Regions from separate parts of the Romboutsia sp. LXY-2 genome, predicted to be linked through region 2. Evidence: riboswitches for the same ligand, from Rfam matches in the RefSeq annotation. Region 2 holds a riboswitch; each other region holds the start of a gene.
What was found. Region 2 has a riboswitch for thiamine pyrophosphate ahead of thiC (phosphomethylpyrimidine synthase ThiC). Riboswitches for the same ligand answer to the same signal wherever they lie in the genome.

Region 1 (6,474 bases), on a different contig from region 2:
AAATAACACTATATTGTATATTCGTTAATAGTTTTACATATGTTATCACTCTTCATGATTGTTGACATAACCGCAATATCATCACAGTACTTAAGTGTTTCTCTAACATTACTTGGTAAAATACCACCTAATGCTACTAATTTAAATTCCGAACTTTTAATTATTTTTTTTGCATCTTTAAGAATTTCTAAGCCTTTAGGCTCTAATTCTTCCTTACATTTAGTCTCATATATATGGGATAAAAATACATAATCAGCTCTTCTCTTTTTAACTTCTTCTATATCTTTAATACTATGAATTGATACTCCTATTAACTTATGTAAATTAAGCATTCCCTTATTAAAATAATCAATATAAGAATCAAAGGATAAATGAATTCCATCTCCTTCAACTCTATTAAAAACTTCAAAATTATTATTTATTATTATTTTACATTCTTTATTTACTATCTCTTTCACCTTATAGTAAAGCTCTTCAAGTTCTTCATTAGGCAAGTCTTTTTCCCTTAACACTATGTATTTTACTCCATAGTCTGAAGCTTCTTTTAAAACCTCTAAATACCTACTTTTATCACACAAATGTCTATTAGTAATCAAATACATTAAAATCTTACCCAATCTTTAAATATTGGCTGATAGTTTATAGATTTAAGCATGTTCTTAACTTCAACAACACTACTTTCATCACTTATTTCAAATTGTGCAGTATCTTCTTCACCTTGAGAATGACCTCCAACATTTGTTGATACTCCTGCACTTAATTTATTTACGCCAAGTGGGACTAAGTTTTTACGAAGGCTTAACCCCTCTCTAGTAGAAATGTTTATTCCACCTTGGTTATCAAATAATCTCATTACAATTATTGCTTGCACCAAGTCTCTATCATTTACATCTACTAGTTTTTCATAACACCCTTTAAATGGTCTCATTCTTGGTGTTGAGTAAGATAGCTCCACATGTGGGTATTTATCTCTTAAATATCTCCCATGCATTAATGTGAAGAAGGTTTCTTTTCTAAAGTTATTGAGTCCAAGTAAAGCACCAATTGATATGCTTCTCATACCTGCCATCGCTCCTCTTTCTGGTGCATCTAATCTATATTTAAAATTAGATTTTGGTCCTTTTACATGTACTTCTTTGTATATGGTCTCATCATAAGTTTCTTGATATACTGTCAGTCCATCTACACCTTTTTCTACTACATGTTGGTATTCTTCAACATCCATAGGATAAACTTCAATTGCTATAGATGGAAAACTATCTTTAAGGTTCTCAACTGCTTCACCAATGTACTCAACACTTGAATGAACTTTACTTTCTCCTGTTAGTAACAATAAATGCTTAAATCCTTCTTTAGATATTTCATTTCCTTCATTTCTTATTTCTTCCATGTTTAATTTCTTACGCTTTATACCAGAGTCTATATTATAGCCACAGTAAGTACACTTATTTACACAAAAGTTTGCAATATACATTGGCGTATATAATAGCACCGCTTTACCAAAGTGTCTACTTGTTATTTCATTAGCCTTCTGTGCCATTTTTTCCAAGTGGATAACTGCCTTGTTAGATAATAAATTTAGTAAATCATATTCATCTAACTTATTTTTTTGCAAGCTTCTAAGTACATCTTCTTCACTTACATTTTCAAAATATTTATCAAAATCAAAATTTCTGTATTTATCTATCGTTTCATAGAAACTCATATCTATACACCTACCTCACTTAAAAATCCTGTAAGGGGTGAAGATGCATTTGCAAAGTTGCTTACTGCACCTGTTTTAGCTAAATAAGCTTCTCTACCACCTTCTACTGCTAACTTAAAAGCCTTTGCCATTTTTATAGGGTCACCTGCACTAGATATTGCAGTATTTACAAGTACCGCTGCTGCACCCATTTCCATAGCTTCCATTGCTTGAGATGGCTTACCAATACCTGCATCTACAATAATTGGTATATCAAGTTCATCTATCATTATTTGAATCATTTCTTTCATTTTAAGACCTCTATTAGATCCTATAGGTGCTCCAAGAGGCATAACTGCAGCTGCTCCTGCTTCTATTAATCTTTTACCTGCATAAAGGTCTGGGCTCATATATGGAAGTACTATAAATCCTTCATCTGCAAGAATTTTAGTAGCTTTTATTGTTTCTTCATTGTCTGGTAATAAATATTTACTATCACTTATTACCTCTATCTTTATAAAATTACCACATCCCATTCTTCTTGCTATCCTTGCTATTCTAACAGCTTCCATATGGTTTGTTGCACCTGAAGTGTTAGGAAGTATAGTCATATCCTTTGGAATATATGTTAATATATTTTCTTCTTCATTATCTAAATCTACTCTTCTAAGAGCCATTGTAATTATTTCACTGCTACTTGATTCTATAACCTTTGGCAACATATCATTTGACGAATATTTCCCTGTACCTATTAATAATCTACTGTTAAATTCAATTCCACCTAATACTAACTTATCCATCGTCTTCCCCCTATTTGTATTAAAATTCATCCCCAACTAGAATTCTTGTTGCTAAATTAGCCATGTGATTTGCACATATTGCTACTCTTGGTGCCATTAAACCTTCACCTTCTCTAGCTTCATATGTTTCATCTCCACATATATAAAACTTATCTCTTACTTTTCTAGTTTTTATAATATTTGAGTCATAGTATCCTGCCATCCCTGAAGATGATATTAAATACTTATCTCTCATTTTAATTAATATTTCATTGGCTATTTCTGCCTTATAGCTTGGATTATCAAATGCTTCAATTATTATGTCACAGTCTTTTAAGTCGTGAATATTTGATGAGTTAATTATTTTGTTAATTGTACTTATTTTTATGAATGGATTTATATTTTCTATCTTTTCCTTTAAAGCTTCTGTTTTGTATTTTCCTATATCACTAATAAAGTATTGTTGTCTATTTAGATTTGATGGCTCCACAATATCAAAATCAGCTATGATTAAATGACCTACACCTATTCTAGCTAAGGATATAGCAATATTTGAGCCTAGTCCTCCAAGTCCTAATATGGATACAGCTCCTGCTTTTAACTTATTATGAATATTAGGAGTATGTCTTGAAATCATTAATGACTCTAGCTCTTCATATTTTGGCATCTCACCCTTTTTAATAAGAGTTATTTTATCATTATGCTTTAATATTGTATTTTCATTTATTGGGTATCCATTTAAAATTAATACATCAGCATCACTTTTATATTTTTCTCTTATTTCAAATAGATTACTTCCATCAGTAACTTCAACTTTTACTTCATTTATGTAAATAATCATTTTAGCCCCCCCCTACAAAGCGTATTACTTCTATAACATCATCTTCTCTAAGGAAATAATTATCGTAGGCTTCATTTTCAATAATTTCTAAGTTTACTTCTACAACAACAGTGTTTTTATTAACACCAATGTTATCAAGTAATTTTGAGATTGATGTGTTGTCCTTAAATTCTAATTCTTTCCCATTTACCTTCATTGTCTAACCTCCTTTTGATAACAAAAAAGCGCTCTCTTGAAAGAGAACGCAATTATACTAGTTTATTGGCTGTATATTAAATAGCTTCCCTCCGCAAGTATTATCTTGATCAGGTGTTTAGAGTCTGTAAGTTACGGCTTCACTTCTCAACTATCCAATTATAGCTCCCCTAGCTTCATATTCATTTTTTCTTACAAAATAAGTTTAGCATACAGTTTTCTCTAACACAATACATTTTTTGATATTATAAATACCTCACAAAAAAAGCTGAACAAAATGTTCAGCCTTGTGTCTCTAAGTTATTATTGCATTATAAAAAATTATATTGTAGCTATACCAACTATACTTGGTCCAGAGTGAGACGATATACAAGCTCCTATATTTACTTTGTATATAGCCTTAGGATTACCTGCTTCTAATACTTTACTTTTTACGTTTTCTATATCATCTTCATTATCACAGAATCCTAGTATTACTATTCTATCATCTAAGCTTTTGGCTAAATCAATAGTATTATTAACTAAAGTAGCTGATAAATGCTTTTTACCTCTAACTTGAGATTTTTGGTCAACTATACCATCTTTTATCGTTAATATTGGCTTTATGTTTAACATTGTCCCTATTGCAGCTTTTGTAGAAGATATTCTTCCTCCTTTTTGTAGATGTTCTAAGCTATCAACAAAGAAAAATGCTGTTTCAGTTCCCTTTAATGATTCTAACTCACTTATTAAATCATCTACCGATTTACCTTCTTCTTTTAATAATGCAGCTTTTATTACAAACCCTGCCGCACATACTGATAAACTATAAGTATCAAAAGTGTAAACTTTTCCACTTCCTTCAACTTCTCTACTTGCCATAACAGCACTTTGGAATGTCCCTGAAGCTGCTGAAGATCCACCTATATATAATACATCTTCACCTTGAGTAGTATATTTTTCAAAAGCTTCCTTAAATCTTACAAAAGTAATTTGAGATGTTTTAGGCAACTCTTGGTTGCTTCTCAATATTTGATAGAACTCTTCATTTGTTATGTCAACTCCATCTAAATATTCTTTTCCATCTACTAATATTGTTAATGGTATTACCTCTATATCAAATTCATTTATAATTTCCTTTGGCACATCTGACATGGTATCACATATTATTTTCATCATTTACCTCCTACATTTAACTATACCTATTACTATAAGATCGCCATACCTACTATGGCAGGTCCTGAATGTGCAGTAATACATGCTCCAGCCTTAACTTCATAGGCATGTTTACAGTTAGTTGCTAATATTTTTTCCTTTAACATTTTACCTTGTTCAATGTTATCACCACATCCATAAACGATTATTCTATTTTCTATATCGTTTATTCCTTCAGTGGCTTTATTAAATATGGTAGATATCATTTGCTTTTCTCCTCTTACTTGGGATTTCGGCGAAATAATTCCTTCCTCTAAAGAAAGTATAGGTTTAATCTTTAATAAACTACCTAATTTTGCCTTTGCACCTGATACTCTTCCACCTTTATATAAATATTCTAAAGTATCTACTGATAGATATACTCTTTGAGTACCTTTCAATCCTTCAAGAATTTTAATAATTTCTTCAGATTTTTTTCCTTCATCTAATAATTGACAAGCTTTTATTATAAAAACTGCCCCTCCTGCTGAGAAGTTGTAAGTATCAAAAGTGAATATTTTTGCTTTGCCTTCAGTATCATTACTTGCCATTACAGCACTTTGATAAGTCCCTGAAGCAGCTGAAGAACCACCAATATATAGTATTTCATCATATTCATTTATATACTTATCAAATACATCTTTAAATTGAGAGTAAGTAGCTTGACTAGTTTTCGGAAGTTCATGGCTATTTCTCATAAGTAGATAAAATTCTTCTGGTGTAATATCAACGCCATCTTTATATTCTATCCCATTAAATATAGCTGTAGTTGGAACAATATATATATCGTACTTAGCAATTATTCCTTTGGGTATGTCAGACATTGTATCACAAATTATTTTTATCATGTTCTTATTTTTCCTCCAGTGATTAATATATTTTAGCTCAAAATAAAGAACGTGTATATATCAATTTTATAATTAGCAGATTTTCACTATTACATTATACTATATAATGACATAATTTCATAATAAATATCTTAAATGTATTATTTTTTTAATGAATAATACATCTAAGTTTACTGCTAAATTTTTTTAATTTTAGTCAACTAAAATGAACATCATTCATAAAATAACTTATGAAAAGAGGTGTTATTATGCCTAAGATACTGGAAAATGTTTCTGAAGATATACTAAGAATTTCTAGAGATCTAATATTAAAAGATGGCTATTCTAATGTTAGTATTAGAAAAATAGCTTCTACCTGTGGTGTAAGTACTGGCACTATTTATAACTATTACAAATCAAAAGATGAAATATTAGTTTGTGTTATTAGAGGCGAATGGAATACTCTACTTAGAAAAGTTGATATTACAATCAAAAATAATACTAATTATATCTCTTCACTTAAAGAAATCTATTTAGAAGTAGAACATTTTATGAACATAGTTCATTTTATTTCATTTAATAATCTTACAACTTCGCTATACCCCAATAAATATTTAGAATTAAAACAAAGTAAAAAACAATATAGAGACCAACTTACCGATAAAATTTGCCAATGTTTAAAAGGCCTTAATATTCCTAAAGAAAATGATTTAGTATATAACCTACTTGTAGATATGTTTTTTACCTACTCTAGAGATGAAAGTATTACTTTTAATGATTTAATACCTTACATTAAAAAATTATTAAGCTAAAAACTAGGAGGTCCTACATTGAATAATAGCCTTAGAAATCAGTAGCAAAGATTATTGAATATATGCAGTTCTTATATTATATTTACTTGTAATATTTATGTGGGCAATTGATACTGGCAAAATTGATAAATTAGGTACTATTCTACTAATAATAATTATTATT
Region 2 (6,474 bases):
CTCTTTATCGTATTCTATAACATCATCCATGTTATATTCGTCTGTAGTAATAGCATACTTAGGGCATATTGCTACACAGTGACCACACTTTATACAATTATTATTATTAATATCTGCTTTATTATCTACTAATGATATACACCTTGTAGGACAGTCTTTAATACATAATTCACATGAAATACATTTTTCTTTGTTTACATTCATCATAATATTTAATCTCCTCAAATAAGAATTTGACATAAATTAATAAAATATCTATAATTATTAATTATAGTTTATTTACTATGTTTTTAATTATAGCATTGGTAAATCAGTAATGTCTAATTGAAAATTTTCATACTTATATAACTATTGGTTATATAAACTGTATATAAAACCAATTTATGAAATTATTATAAAATATTTTCTATACTATTAAAGGAGGTAATATGAACTTACAACAGTTAGAGTATTTTAAAACTATTGCAGAAACAGAAAACTTCACTATAGCATCACAAAAATTAGCAGTATCTCAGCCTGCCTTAAGTAAAGCAATAGCAAAATTAGAAGAAGAGCTTGAAGTACCGCTTTTTAAAAAAGAAGGTAGAAATATAAAGCTTACATCCTTTGGAAATATATTTTTAAATCATATAAGTAAAGCATTAGAAGAAATAGAAAAGGGTATAAAGGAATTAAAAAAAATAACCGATGCTGATACGGGAACAATTTCAATTTCTTCAACTTCTAACGTTGGTACGTACTTTATGCCTCTTGTAATTAGTGTATTTTTTAATAATAATCCTAATGCTAAATTCCAGTTTAATTATCAATCAAGAGTAGATATGTTAATGGATTTAAAAAATAGTAATATTGAATTATGCTTTTTTGATACACAAGATTCTATTTCAGAAAATAGCGACATAGAATTTATTCCAATAAAAAAAGAAGAATATGTTTTAATAGTTCCTAAAAATCATAAACTTGCAAATGAAGAAGAAGTTTCTTTAAAAGACTTAAAAGACGAGTATTTTGTTTCATCATGTGAAATAAATGAAGATAAAATGCAGTGGTATAAAAATTCATTAGGATATATACCAAAGATTTCAATTAAACCAAGCAGTTCTACTATATTTGAAGGTTTGGTAGCTACTGGTGCAGGAATAAGTATTATACCTAATACGCCCTTAATAAATAAAAATTTAGTATCAGTAATTAAAATTAAAGAAGAAATAAAAAACAGTATAATATATATGGGTTGGATGAAAAATTCATATCTTTCACCTATATGTAAATCCTTTAAAGACTTTGTAATTTCATCAGATTATGGTAAATAAGAGTTAGCATATACTAACTCTTATTTACGTATAAAAAGCGTTATTATAAAGTAAATATAATCGAAATGGTTTACATAATTTAGTTATAGTTAATTTTAAAAAGATATATTTATTTAATGTATAATAAAAACACAAATGAAAAACCTATTATTACTATATGAATTTCTGAATTTATATTAACAAAATAAAAGGAGAGTAAAAGATGGCTAATATAATAAACACAAATGAATTTGTAAATGAAGTAGAATATAAAGAAGGAGTGGTTGTAGTTGATTTCTTTGCAACATGGTGTGGACCTTGCAAAATGCTTTCACCAGTATTTGAATCATTAGCAGAAGAAATGGAAGACAAAGCAGATTTCTTTAAAGTTGATATAGATGAAAGCATGGATCTTGCACAAAAATTTACAGTAACTACAGTTCCAACTGTAATAGTTTTTAAGGATGGTAAAGAAAAAGATAGATTAGTAGGATTTATTCCTGAAAAAAGCTTAAAAGAAAAAATTGAAGAATACATATAAATCTAATAATTTAATTGATTTTTGTAAAGAATAGAGTTACAATACAATTGTAAAATAAAATATTAGCTAGGGGTGTCGAAAGACTGAGAGATGAAAATCAACCCTTGTACCTGATCTGGATAATGCCAGCGTAGGAAAGCAGATTTATATACTTTTTTGTAATGTAATCAAAAAGCTATGTTCCTATGTGGAATATAGCTTTTTTTAGTATATAAAACTCTCAATCAAGGTATAGCTAAAAATTAGGGGGATAAAATGAATTACTCAACACAAATGGATGCTGCAAAAAAAGGAATAATAACAAAAGAAATGCAAATTGTTGCTACTAAAGAAAGTAAAAAAATAGAGGAAATATTAGAATTAGTAGCAAAAGGACAAATAGCAATACCAGCAAATAAAAATCATAAATCATTAAGTGCTGAAGGTGTTGGAAAAGGCTTAAGAACTAAAATAAATGTTAATTTAGGAATATCTAAAGACTGCTGCGATTATGATAAAGAATTAGAGAAGGTTAGAGTAGCACTTAATATGGGAGCTGAAGCTATAATGGACCTTTCTAATTATGGAAAAACAGAAGGTTTAAGAAAGAATATAGTTAATATGTCAAGTGCAATGATAGGTACTGTGCCTATGTATGATGCCATTGGGTTTTATGATAAAGAATTAAAAGATATTACAGTAGACGAATTTTTTAAAGTAGTTGAGAAACATGGAGAAGATGGTGTGGATTTTATTACTGTACATGCCGGTCTTAATAGAGAGTCTGTTGAAACCTTAAAAAGAAATAAAAGATTAACTCATATAGTTTCAAGAGGTGGATCTCTTTTATATGCTTGGATGGAGCTAAATAATGCAGAAAATCCTTTTTATGAGTATTATGATAGACTACTAGAAATATGTGCACAGTATGATATGACAATATCTTTAGGAGATGCTTTAAGACCTGGTTCAATAAATGATGCAACAGATGCCTGCCAAATAAAAGAATTAATAACATTGGGAGAGCTAACTAAAAGGGCTTGGGAGAAAAATGTACAAATAATAGTAGAAGGTCCTGGTCATATGGCTATAAATGAAATAGAAGCCAATATGGTACTTCAAAAGAAGCTTTGCCATGGAGCACCTTTTTATGTATTAGGTCCAATAGTAACGGATGTAGCTCCAGGATATGACCATATAACTTCTGCAATAGGTGGAGCAATAGCAGCAACCTATGGTGCAGACTTCTTATGTTATGTAACTCCAGCAGAGCATTTAAGACTTCCTGATTTAGACGATATGAAAGAAGGAATAGTAGCAGCTAAGATTGCAGCCCATGCAGCAGATATAGCCAAAGGAGTTAATGGTGCAAAAAATTGGGACTATAAAATGAGTAAAGCAAGAGCTGATATTAACTTTGATGAAATGATAAATTTAGCTCTAGATCCAGAAAAGCCAAGAAAATATAGAGAAAGTTCAATACCTGATGAGAAGGAAAGCTGTACTATGTGTGGTAAAATGTGTTCGATGAGAACTATGAAAAAATTAATGAATGGTGAAAATCCACAACTATAATAAATATTAAATATAATTAAGGGTACCTAGAAGTACCCTTAATTTATTTTATCTTAAAGAAACTATTCCCAAATAGACATTAAAGTTGATTTAAAATCATCTAACTTAGCTTTAACATCAGAAGTAGGTTGTGCTAATATGCCTTCTAGCATTATTGCTGATTCACGGTATGCACTATCTGCATTTGGCATAACAGGATTTGTATATAAATCTTTAGTAGCTTCAGATACTATTGGTGCAACTAAGCTACCAGATTTTTTATATTCATCTGATTCTATTGCGCTCTTTCTTACAGGAATATAACCAGTTTCTTTAGCCCAAGTTATTTGATTTTCTTTAGTTGTTAAAAACTTTAAGTATTCAATAGCTGCAGTTCTTTGCTCAGCTGAAGCATTTGTAAATACATATAAATCAGTTCCTTGTTGCATTCTATGTTTTGCAGGATATGGTACAACACCAACTTCAAACTTATCGCTAACTCCTGAAGTAACAAAACTTTCTCCAGCATTTGATCCTACAAACATACCAATAGTTTCGTTAGCAAAAGGTCCAGATAAGAATTTATCAGTACCAGCTATTCTAAAGTATCCATCTTTTATACCATTTAAGTAATAGTCAACAGCTTTAACTGAAGGTTCACTAGTTGGATCAAATTTTGAATCATATACTACATTTTGATTTTTTAAGTACGTAGTATAATAATTACTTAAAGAATCAAATCCACCACCAACAATTCCTTTTTTTGCTTTTATTTCTTTACATACATTAGTAAATTCCTCATATGTTGTTGGAGCTTTTAATCCTAATTCATCTAACATAGTTTTGTTATACCATAAAACTTCAGTAGATTTATTAAATGGTATTCTATATGTAACACCATCTATTTTTGTAACAGCTCTAAATCCTTCTAATATATCATCATAGTTTTCAAAGCCTATTTTCTCATGATTAATATAGTTATCTAATCCTAGAACTAAGCCATCTTTTATAGGATTTAACATCCAGTCTGGATATGCTTGAGTTAAAGTTGGTAAATTCTTAGGGCTAGCTATTGTTGCAGTAAGCTTTTGTTGTAAGTCTGGATAGCTAGATTGATTTTGTAGGTTTACAGTTATGTTTTTATTACTAGCTGTAAACTCTGATGTTAGCTTCTTTAATGCTTCTTCTTGAGCACCACTCATTGCATGCCAGAAAGTTATTTCTACTGGTGCTGTTATTTCTGTTATAATTTCTTCATTGGCTGGTTGTTCTGCTTTTTTGTTACTACATCCTGTCATTAAACCTAATGACAGTAAACAAACTAATAATTTTTTAGATACTTTCATTTTTTCCTCCTTAAATAGTTTGATTTTTCTTTGGTAATAATACATCCCCATGCTCGTTATATAATTTTTCAGGACGATAAGAGTGTATTGGAATAAGAAGCCTTGGCTTAATTAAATTAATTATTTTAATTAAGTCATTTGGATGAGCATGCCCGCTACAGCCAATCCTAATAAATTTAATACCTCTATCTTCAAAGTTTTTAATAAATGGAGCATAGGATGGGTCAAACTCACCAAGTGGTGTTGCATTTGAGTGGATATATAGTCCACCTTTTTTTAATTTGTCTATATATTTTAAGGCAAGTGTATCTAATTGCCATAAAAATCGTCTTTCATCCTTTAACAAATCTTTAAAATCTACTTTTTTATCAATACTTAAACCATAGTCTTTATCATCTAATTGATAATAAAGACTTTCAAAATTAGTAGCTTCTTTAACTACATAAGAAGAATATGCATCTAAAACAACTTTTCTAGGGCTATACTTTATAATATTCATTATTCTTTCTATATTAGAAATATAGTAGTTAAAAGTAATCTGTTTATTAGGATTTTCTTTTATCACTTTATTTATTCTATTTATTAAATCACATTCATTAGTAGAATCATCACCAAGGTTTTCATCATCAAAATCCTGGAAAGAAACACTAACACCTTCTATTAAAAGTACATCACAGTTTTTACTTTCTTTGCAGAAATTATATGTGTCATCCTTTCTATAACCATGTATTCTTAAATCTCCTGTATAAGATATCTTTAAGTCAGGAGTCTGTATCAAAAGAGCACATGCACCGTAAGCATCATGGTCTATAGGCATTACTTTTACTTTTATTTCACCAACTTCTATTATTTCATTTTCTTTAACACCAATTATATCTCTTGTATTTTTATCTTTATTATTATAAAGAGGGAATAAAAAATCATTGTTAATATTTAAAGTATTAAGCAAAGACTTTGTACCTTCTAGTGTATATAAAGGTACATTGGGGTTTAAATAGTTTATAATCTTAGAATGATCTAAGTGTACGTGTGATAAAAATACAGCTGTATTCATAAAACTGTCATCCTTAGACTCATAACTATTTAAAGGTATCGCTGGGTCAAACATATTATTTAAATATGGTACCAAGTTATTGTCTAATAATCCTTGTAAATCATTAGGTTGTATTTCAGAAGCTGGGTTGTACTCACTACCAAAATCAAAAAATATATGGCTATCTTTATATATAACTTCTATTATTGTTCCTCCAATGGTCAATATACCATTATGAAAAGTAATTTTAGTTTTTTTATCCTTTAACACCACTCTTAACAACTCCTCTGATTATTTGCTTTCTAAAAATGAAATATACTATTAATATTGGTACTATAGTTATTGTTGAAGCCGCCATTTGTAATTGAACATTTGTACCACTTTCAGTTGCAAAGGCACTAAGGCCGTTGCTTAATAGTCTCATTTCTTTAGTGTTTGTAACTAATATTGGCCATAAAAAAGAATTCCATCCGTTTATAAAGCTTAATATTCCCATAGTAAATAAAGCTGGTTTACCTAGAGGGATTAATATTTTTGTAATAAACTCTAAATCACTACATCCATCAACCTTAGCAGCTTTATAATATGATAAAGGTATACTTGATAAGTATTCTTTTAAATAGAATATATAAAATACACTCGCAAGTGAAGGGACTATTAAAGCTGTGTAAGTATCAAGTAAGCCTAGTTTTGCAATTGTTTGATAGTTTGTAAATACAACAACTTCAT
Region 3 (6,474 bases), on a different contig from region 2:
ACTATGAGCATTGAGAGAAGAGAAATAATGAAAGCATATGGAGCAAAATTAATTTTAACAGATGGTAAATTAGGAATGAGTGGAGCTATAAAAAAAGCAGAAGAATTAATAATTAAAAACTCAAATTATAAAAGCTTAAATCAATTTGATAACCCTGACAATCCTAAGGCTCACTATGAAACTACGGGTGTTGAAATTATTAAACAAGTAGCAGATGTTGATTTATTTGTGTGCGGAGTCGGAACTGGAGGTACATTAAGTGGAGTAGGAAAATATTTAAAAGAGAAAAAAACTGAAATGAAAATTATTGGGGTAGAGCCTAAAAATTCACCAGTGATATCAAATGGTAAAAGTGGAGCTCATAAAATACAAGGAATAGGAGCAGGGTTTATACCAAATAACTACGATGCTGAATTAGTTGATTTAATTATGACTATAGATGATGAGGAAGCTTATGAGGGTGTTAAGCTAATGGCAGAAAAAGAAGGTATTTTAGTTGGAATATCATCAGGTGCTAATATTATGGCAGCGCTGAAATTATCTCAAATGTATCCAAATATTAATATTGTTACTATAGCACCAGATGGATTAGATAAATACATGTCATTAGGCATATTTAATAATTAATTATATTTAAATACTATAAATCATTATAAGTATTAGACATTGGAGGGGAAAAGTTTGTTTAGAAAAATAAATAAGGATATAGAATATATAATGGAAAATGACCCTGCAGCAAGAAGTAAAATAGAGGTAATACTATTATATCCATCTATACATGCAAGGTTATTTCATTTGTTATCACACTGGTTATACAATAAAAAGTTATTTTTTTTAGGAAGATTTATATCTCAATTAGCAAGGTTTTTAACAGGTATTGAAATTCATCCAGGAGCAACATTAGGAGAAGGTATATTAATTGATCATGGAATGGGAGTAGTTATAGGCGAAACAGCAGAGGTAGGTAATAGAGTTACAATATACCATGGAAGTACCTTAGGAGGCACAGGTAAGGATAAAGGAAAGAGGCATCCAACGGTAGGAGATAATGTTATTATTGGATCTGGCGCAAAAGTACTAGGGCCAATTAAAATAGGTTCAAACTCTAAAATAGGTGCTAATGCTGTTGTAATAAAAGATGTTCCAGAAGGTGCTACGGTAGTAGGAGTAGCAGCAAATACAGTTCGAATTAATGGAGAAAAAATATAATGTAAATATTAAATTATGTGGCTTTAATATCTTTAGTTGATATTAGAGCCTTTTTATGTGTAAAATAAATTATAAAGAATAATAGGTATTAAATATTTATTAACTTTTAGATTAATTTAATCATAAATAATAGTTTGGGGGAAATATGCATTTTACATATATAATAAGATGTAAGGATAACACTTTATATACGGGATACACGACTGATATAAATAGAAGAATGAAAGAACATGAAAAAGGAATTAATTCTAAGTATACAAAGTCAAAAGGTATAAACAAATTAGAAGTATTCTTTATTAGTGACTCAAGAAGTAAAGCTATGAAGCTAGAGAGTTTAATTAAAAAGCAGTCTAGATTAAAAAAATTATGGATAATAAATAATGGAAATGAATTTATTTCACAACTTGAAAATAAAGAAGATTATAAGTTAGGAAGTATGGAATAAATAATTTAGTCATATTTATATTAATTATATTGAAATTTAAAACTAAAAGTAGCTGAAATATGAAATGAATAAAAATAATAGAAGACTAGAATTAATTCTAGTCTTCTATTCATTTTAAAGAGTTACAAATATAAAGATAAATTATATAACTAATTTTTTACTAAGGTACCTTCATTTAATAATTCAAAGCCTTCTTCATTTACAAGGAAATCATATAATTCAAAGGCATCGTATTTACAAAAATTATCTAAACAGAATCGTGTATCTTCTTCTAACTTATCGAATTCATCATAGTAATCAAATGTTACTGCCATTTTTACCATGTAGTCTCTAAGTTTATCCATATCAACTAGTTTATATGCATATTCTATTTCAAGTTCTTTTCTATCTATCATGTTCTTAACTACATTTAATAAGTATTTCTTATCATCAAAATTTATTATTATTGGATTAACATTGTTTTTGATATCAACTATCTTTGATTTAAGCTCAGAAAAACATTCACTTAAATTATTCATAACAAATGATTCATATCCACTTTGGTTAAATAAACCTTGAACATCTGATATTAATAGATTATTCATATGACTTCTAAACATTAATAATCCAAAGTTATTATAAGTAGGGTCTTCAACCGGTTCTCCACTTTGTGTTTCAAATATTGGGTGAAGATGTTTGTGATATTTAGCTATTGAGCATCTAAATAAATCGCCTTCACGACCTTCAGGTAGACTATTAATAATAAAATCATCCATGTCGCTTCCTAAAAAGACTTTTTTATTTAATAATATATCTTTTATTTTATCTATACTTTCTTTATAAATATCTAAATTATCTTCTTTAACTAGTATTTTTAATATTATCTCTTTATATATTTTATTTAAAATATTGTTTAACTCTAAATTGTAGTCGTATTTCATATTGTTGCCTCCATTGATTATGATATTAGCTATATACCCTAAAAAACGAGAAGTAATCTTATTAAAATAAAATTATAAAAGAAAAATATGTGTCTAAGGATTATCTGAAGAATAACTAAATGTTGACATTAAAGTCAAAAGTATTATAATTAACTTGTAAAGAGAATAGCTAGGGGAGCCAATGGCTGAGAGGAAATATCCGACCCTTATACCTGAACTGGGTAATGCCAGCGTAGGAAAGCTTATATATTGTAATCATGGAGTTATCTTCGATATTAATTGTTAGTAGCTTATACCATGGATAAAATATAAGTTTATCTATAGGTATGTTATTATGATTTATATTTTAGATAACTTTTTTATGCAAAATTTAAGGGGGACAGGAATGAGAAATTACCAAATACCAACATTAACAATAGCTGGTTCAGACTCAAGTGGAGGAGCAGGTGTACAAGCTGATTTAAAAGCATTTAGTGCAATAGGTACATATGGGATGAGTGTAATAACAGCAATTACTGCTCAAAACACACAAGGAGTTTTTGAAGTTGAAGAATTAAGTCAAAATATAATAAAAAAGCAAATAGAAGTAGTATTTAATGACATAAGACCTAAAGCTACAAAAATAGGTATGGTATCAAGTCCAGAAATAATACTTGAAATAGCTAATACTTTAAAGAAGTACAATCCAGAAAATTTAGTTGTAGACCCAGTTATGATATCAAAGAGTGGGTTTTCACTGCTTAGAAAAGAAGCAAAAAAAAATCTAATAAAGTATTTAATACCAATGGCATACATTATAACTCCAAATGTTCCTGAAGCTGAAGAGATTACTGGTATGAAGATAAATACTTTAGACGATATGAAAATAGCTGGTGAGAAAATTCTAGAAATGGGACCTAAGCATGTGCTAATGAAAGGCGGCCACTTAGAGGGAGATGCTATAGATATATTAATGGGAAAAGATATATATGAAGTTTACGAAAGTAAAAGGTTAGATAGAAAAAATACTCATGGTACAGGATGTACTATATCTTCAGCTATAGCTTCACACTTAGCGTTAGGATATGATATAAAGGAATCAGTATCTTTAAGTAAGACATATATTACTGATGCAATAAAAAATAGCTTTGATATTGGACATGGTGTAGGACCAGTACATCATTTTTATAAATTTGAAAAATAATCGTTGGAGGAATTAGATAATTCTAATATTAATATTATGAAAAATAAATTAAAAGAAGATTTAAAACTATACTTAGTAACCGATAGTGATATCTTAAAAAATAGAGATTTTTATAAGTGTATAGAAGATGCATTAAAAGGTGGAGTAACTATGGTTCAACTAAGAGAGAAAGATGCATCTGGAAAAGAATTTTTAGAAAAAGCGTTAAAGTTAAGAGAATTAACTAAAAAATATAATACCACATTCATTATAAATGATAGAGTAGATATTGCATTGCTTTGTGATGCAGATGGAGTACATGTAGGCCAAAGTGATATAGATGCGAAACATGTAAGAACTTTAATAGGTCCAGATAAGATACTTGGAGTTTCAGCTAGAGATATTGAAGAAGCAAGAGCTGCTTATGAGAATGGTGCTGATTATATAGGTGTAGGAGCTATGTATTCAACATCAACAAAACTTGACGCTAAGTCAGTTTCTTTTGATACAGTAAAAGCTATAAAGGAAAATACTAATATGCCAATAGTTCTTATAGGTGGTATAAATTTAGATAATTTTGAAGAATTGAAAAGTTTAAACTGCGATGGATATGCAATAGTATCAGCCATATTAAAAGCAAATGACATATACTTAGAAACAAAAAAGTGGACAGAAAAAAATTAATCAATAAAAAATAATACTAGCAAAATAAATAGGATATGTAAGATTTTAATCTTCACATATCCTATCTTTATATTAACCTACTACATAGGAGGAATAATATTTTCTAGAGTACTATTTTTTATAAGGAACTTTTTTAGGTGGTATATATTGTTCCTTTGTTTGTCCAGCAGGACCTTGAGTACCAGTATCTCCCTTAGGACCTTGAGGACCCATCGGTCCAGTAGGGCCTTGAGAACCAGTGTCACCTTTAGGGCCTTGAGGACCCATTGGTCCAGTCGGACCAGCAGGGCCTTGAGAGCCAGTATCTCCCTTAGGACCTTTACTTCCTGTACCAGTAGAACCTGCTACGCCAGTATCACCTTGAGGACCCTTAGGGCCAGCAGGACCTTGAGGACCCATAGGACCCATAGGACCAGCAGGGCCTTGAGGACCTACATCACCCTTATCCCCTTTAGGACCTTTAGAGCCGGCTGAACCAGAAGAACCAGCAGGACCTTGAGGACCTATATCACCTTTGTCCCCTTTAGGCCCTTTAGGACCCATTGGTCCAGCAGGACCTTGTGGGCCAGCCACGCCAGCTCCAGAACCAACATTACATAATGGATTTACATAAACTTCTTTTCCTAAATCTACATATTGAATAGATGATAATTTTACATATATAGGCCCCTTACCAGAAGCAGTTTTCCCCATAACTGCACAGTGATTAACTTCACATATTTTTAATCTTAAAATACAGTCACTGTCTTCTAATTTTAATCCTACGACTCTACCTATAGAATGGCATAATAAATTATACATTAGCATATCGCAGCAATCAACTGGATATACGAATATAGGTGGCATAGGTTTTGTCTTTTTGCTAGTAGAGCAAGGTTTCTTATTAGTTTCATGTTTTTCCATACATTTACACTGTTTCAGTTCTTTACATGAACATTCAGTATGGCAAAGATTAGCTTTATTCGTACAGTCTTTATGCATATACAACACTCCATGTTAATTTTTTTTAGTAGATATTCTACATAGTATAGTTATATGATTAAAAGACCAAAAATGGGACATTATATACTACATTAGATTTAGTCAAAGTTCTGCAAAAAAGGATATAATTTATAGTAAGTTAATAGAAGGTCTACCATCTTGCCATAGCTTTTAGTGCCTTCTTTTACTCCATTTGATTTTAAGTATGCATCGTTAAAGTCATTTGAAATCTCATCGATTTTTCCTTCGTATTTTTTCCAAAAGGCCCTATTATTTTCTAAATCCTTTAATACGTCGTCGCTAATAGCTCTAGAAAGTTTTTCGTAAGTTTCATAGTCAACGTTTCTAAAAGCAGATGTTGTATGATTCAATGCTAAGATATATCCAGAGTATTTAAAATCTATATCTGGATGATTTATACTTGCTAAATATGCTATAAAGTTTGCTTCATCCTCACTTGCAAAACCTCTTTGATGGGCCATCTCATGAGTAACTGTTGAGGGTATATATATATCAGGTATTTTGATGTTCACATTTGCTTCTCCTGTCCATGGGAAATAGATACCCGTTATTCCGGTGTAACACATAAGATTTGAAGATATAACATATTTTGGACTTCCGTAACTTCCTGAAACAGATGGAATAATATCTAAAATATTATCGTATCCAAGTTGTGCTCTTGAAATAATTCCTATATAATCTGAATTTCCTTTCATTATTTTATTACTATCTTCACTGACTAGTTTTCTAGTATTGTTTGCATTATCTATTAAATACTTATATAAATTCGCCAGATCTTCTGTTGAGTTATTTGGGATTGATATATTTGTCTTATTAATATCATTATAATTCTCTACTAATGTAGCCTGTAAAGGCATTCTATTGTAGTTTATGCCCCATAATATTACAAAAATAAAATATGCAATAGAAAAAGCACATAATAAATTTAAAATAAAATTCTGAAGAAGGGGCTTTAACTTATTTCTATGAAAGATAGCTATGTAAATAAAATATATTAAAATAGACACTAAGGAAATTACTAAAATATACATTGTAAGTTCATATAGTGAAAA

Region 1: linked by a shared signal. The riboswitch ahead of thiS (sulfur carrier protein ThiS) and the one ahead of thiC (phosphomethylpyrimidine synthase ThiC) in region 2 are both predicted to bind thiamine pyrophosphate.
Region 3: linked by a shared signal. The riboswitch ahead of thiD (bifunctional hydroxymethylpyrimidine kinase/phosphomethylpyrimidine kinase) and the one ahead of thiC (phosphomethylpyrimidine synthase ThiC) in region 2 are both predicted to bind thiamine pyrophosphate.

Annotation. Positions count from the first base shown of each region.
Region 1 is NZ_JBKFGI010000003.1:225,658-232,131, reverse strand. It holds gene ACI48P_RS06955 (thiamine phosphate synthase) at 9-602, opposite strand; gene thiH (2-iminoacetate synthase ThiH) at 602-1,705, opposite strand; gene ACI48P_RS06945 (thiazole synthase) at 1,708-2,484, opposite strand; gene thiF (sulfur carrier protein ThiS adenylyltransferase ThiF) at 2,504-3,304, opposite strand; gene thiS (sulfur carrier protein ThiS) at 3,306-3,500, opposite strand; TPP riboswitch at 3,570-3,681, opposite strand; gene ACI48P_RS06930 (DegV family protein) at 3,821-4,654, opposite strand; gene ACI48P_RS06925 (DegV family protein) at 4,687-5,520, opposite strand; gene ACI48P_RS06920 (TetR/AcrR family transcriptional regulator) at 5,769-6,311, shown strand; gene ACI48P_RS06915 (hypothetical protein) at 6,363-6,474, opposite strand, start outside.
Region 2 is NZ_JBKFGI010000004.1:163,796-170,269, forward strand. It holds gene ACI48P_RS09080 (nitroreductase family protein) at 1-207, opposite strand, end outside; gene ACI48P_RS09085 (LysR family transcriptional regulator) at 429-1,313, shown strand; gene trxA (thioredoxin) at 1,516-1,833, shown strand; TPP riboswitch at 1,892-1,987, shown strand; gene thiC (phosphomethylpyrimidine synthase ThiC) at 2,089-3,387, shown strand; gene ACI48P_RS09100 (ABC transporter substrate-binding protein) at 3,450-4,712, opposite strand; gene ACI48P_RS09105 (MBL fold metallo-hydrolase) at 4,723-6,018, opposite strand; gene ACI48P_RS09110 (carbohydrate ABC transporter permease) at 6,002-6,474, opposite strand, start outside.
Region 3 is NZ_JBKFGI010000003.1:104,943-111,416, forward strand. It holds gene cysK (cysteine synthase A) at 1-627, shown strand, start outside; gene epsC (serine O-acetyltransferase EpsC) at 682-1,209, shown strand; gene ACI48P_RS06345 (GIY-YIG nuclease family protein) at 1,355-1,654, shown strand; gene ACI48P_RS06350 (hypothetical protein) at 1,804-2,574, opposite strand; TPP riboswitch at 2,736-2,830, shown strand; gene thiD (bifunctional hydroxymethylpyrimidine kinase/phosphomethylpyrimidine kinase) at 2,960-3,757, shown strand; gene thiE (thiamine phosphate synthase) at 3,761-4,420, shown strand; gene ACI48P_RS06365 (hypothetical protein) at 4,532-5,401, opposite strand; gene ACI48P_RS06370 (DUF3810 domain-containing protein) at 5,500-6,474, opposite strand, start outside.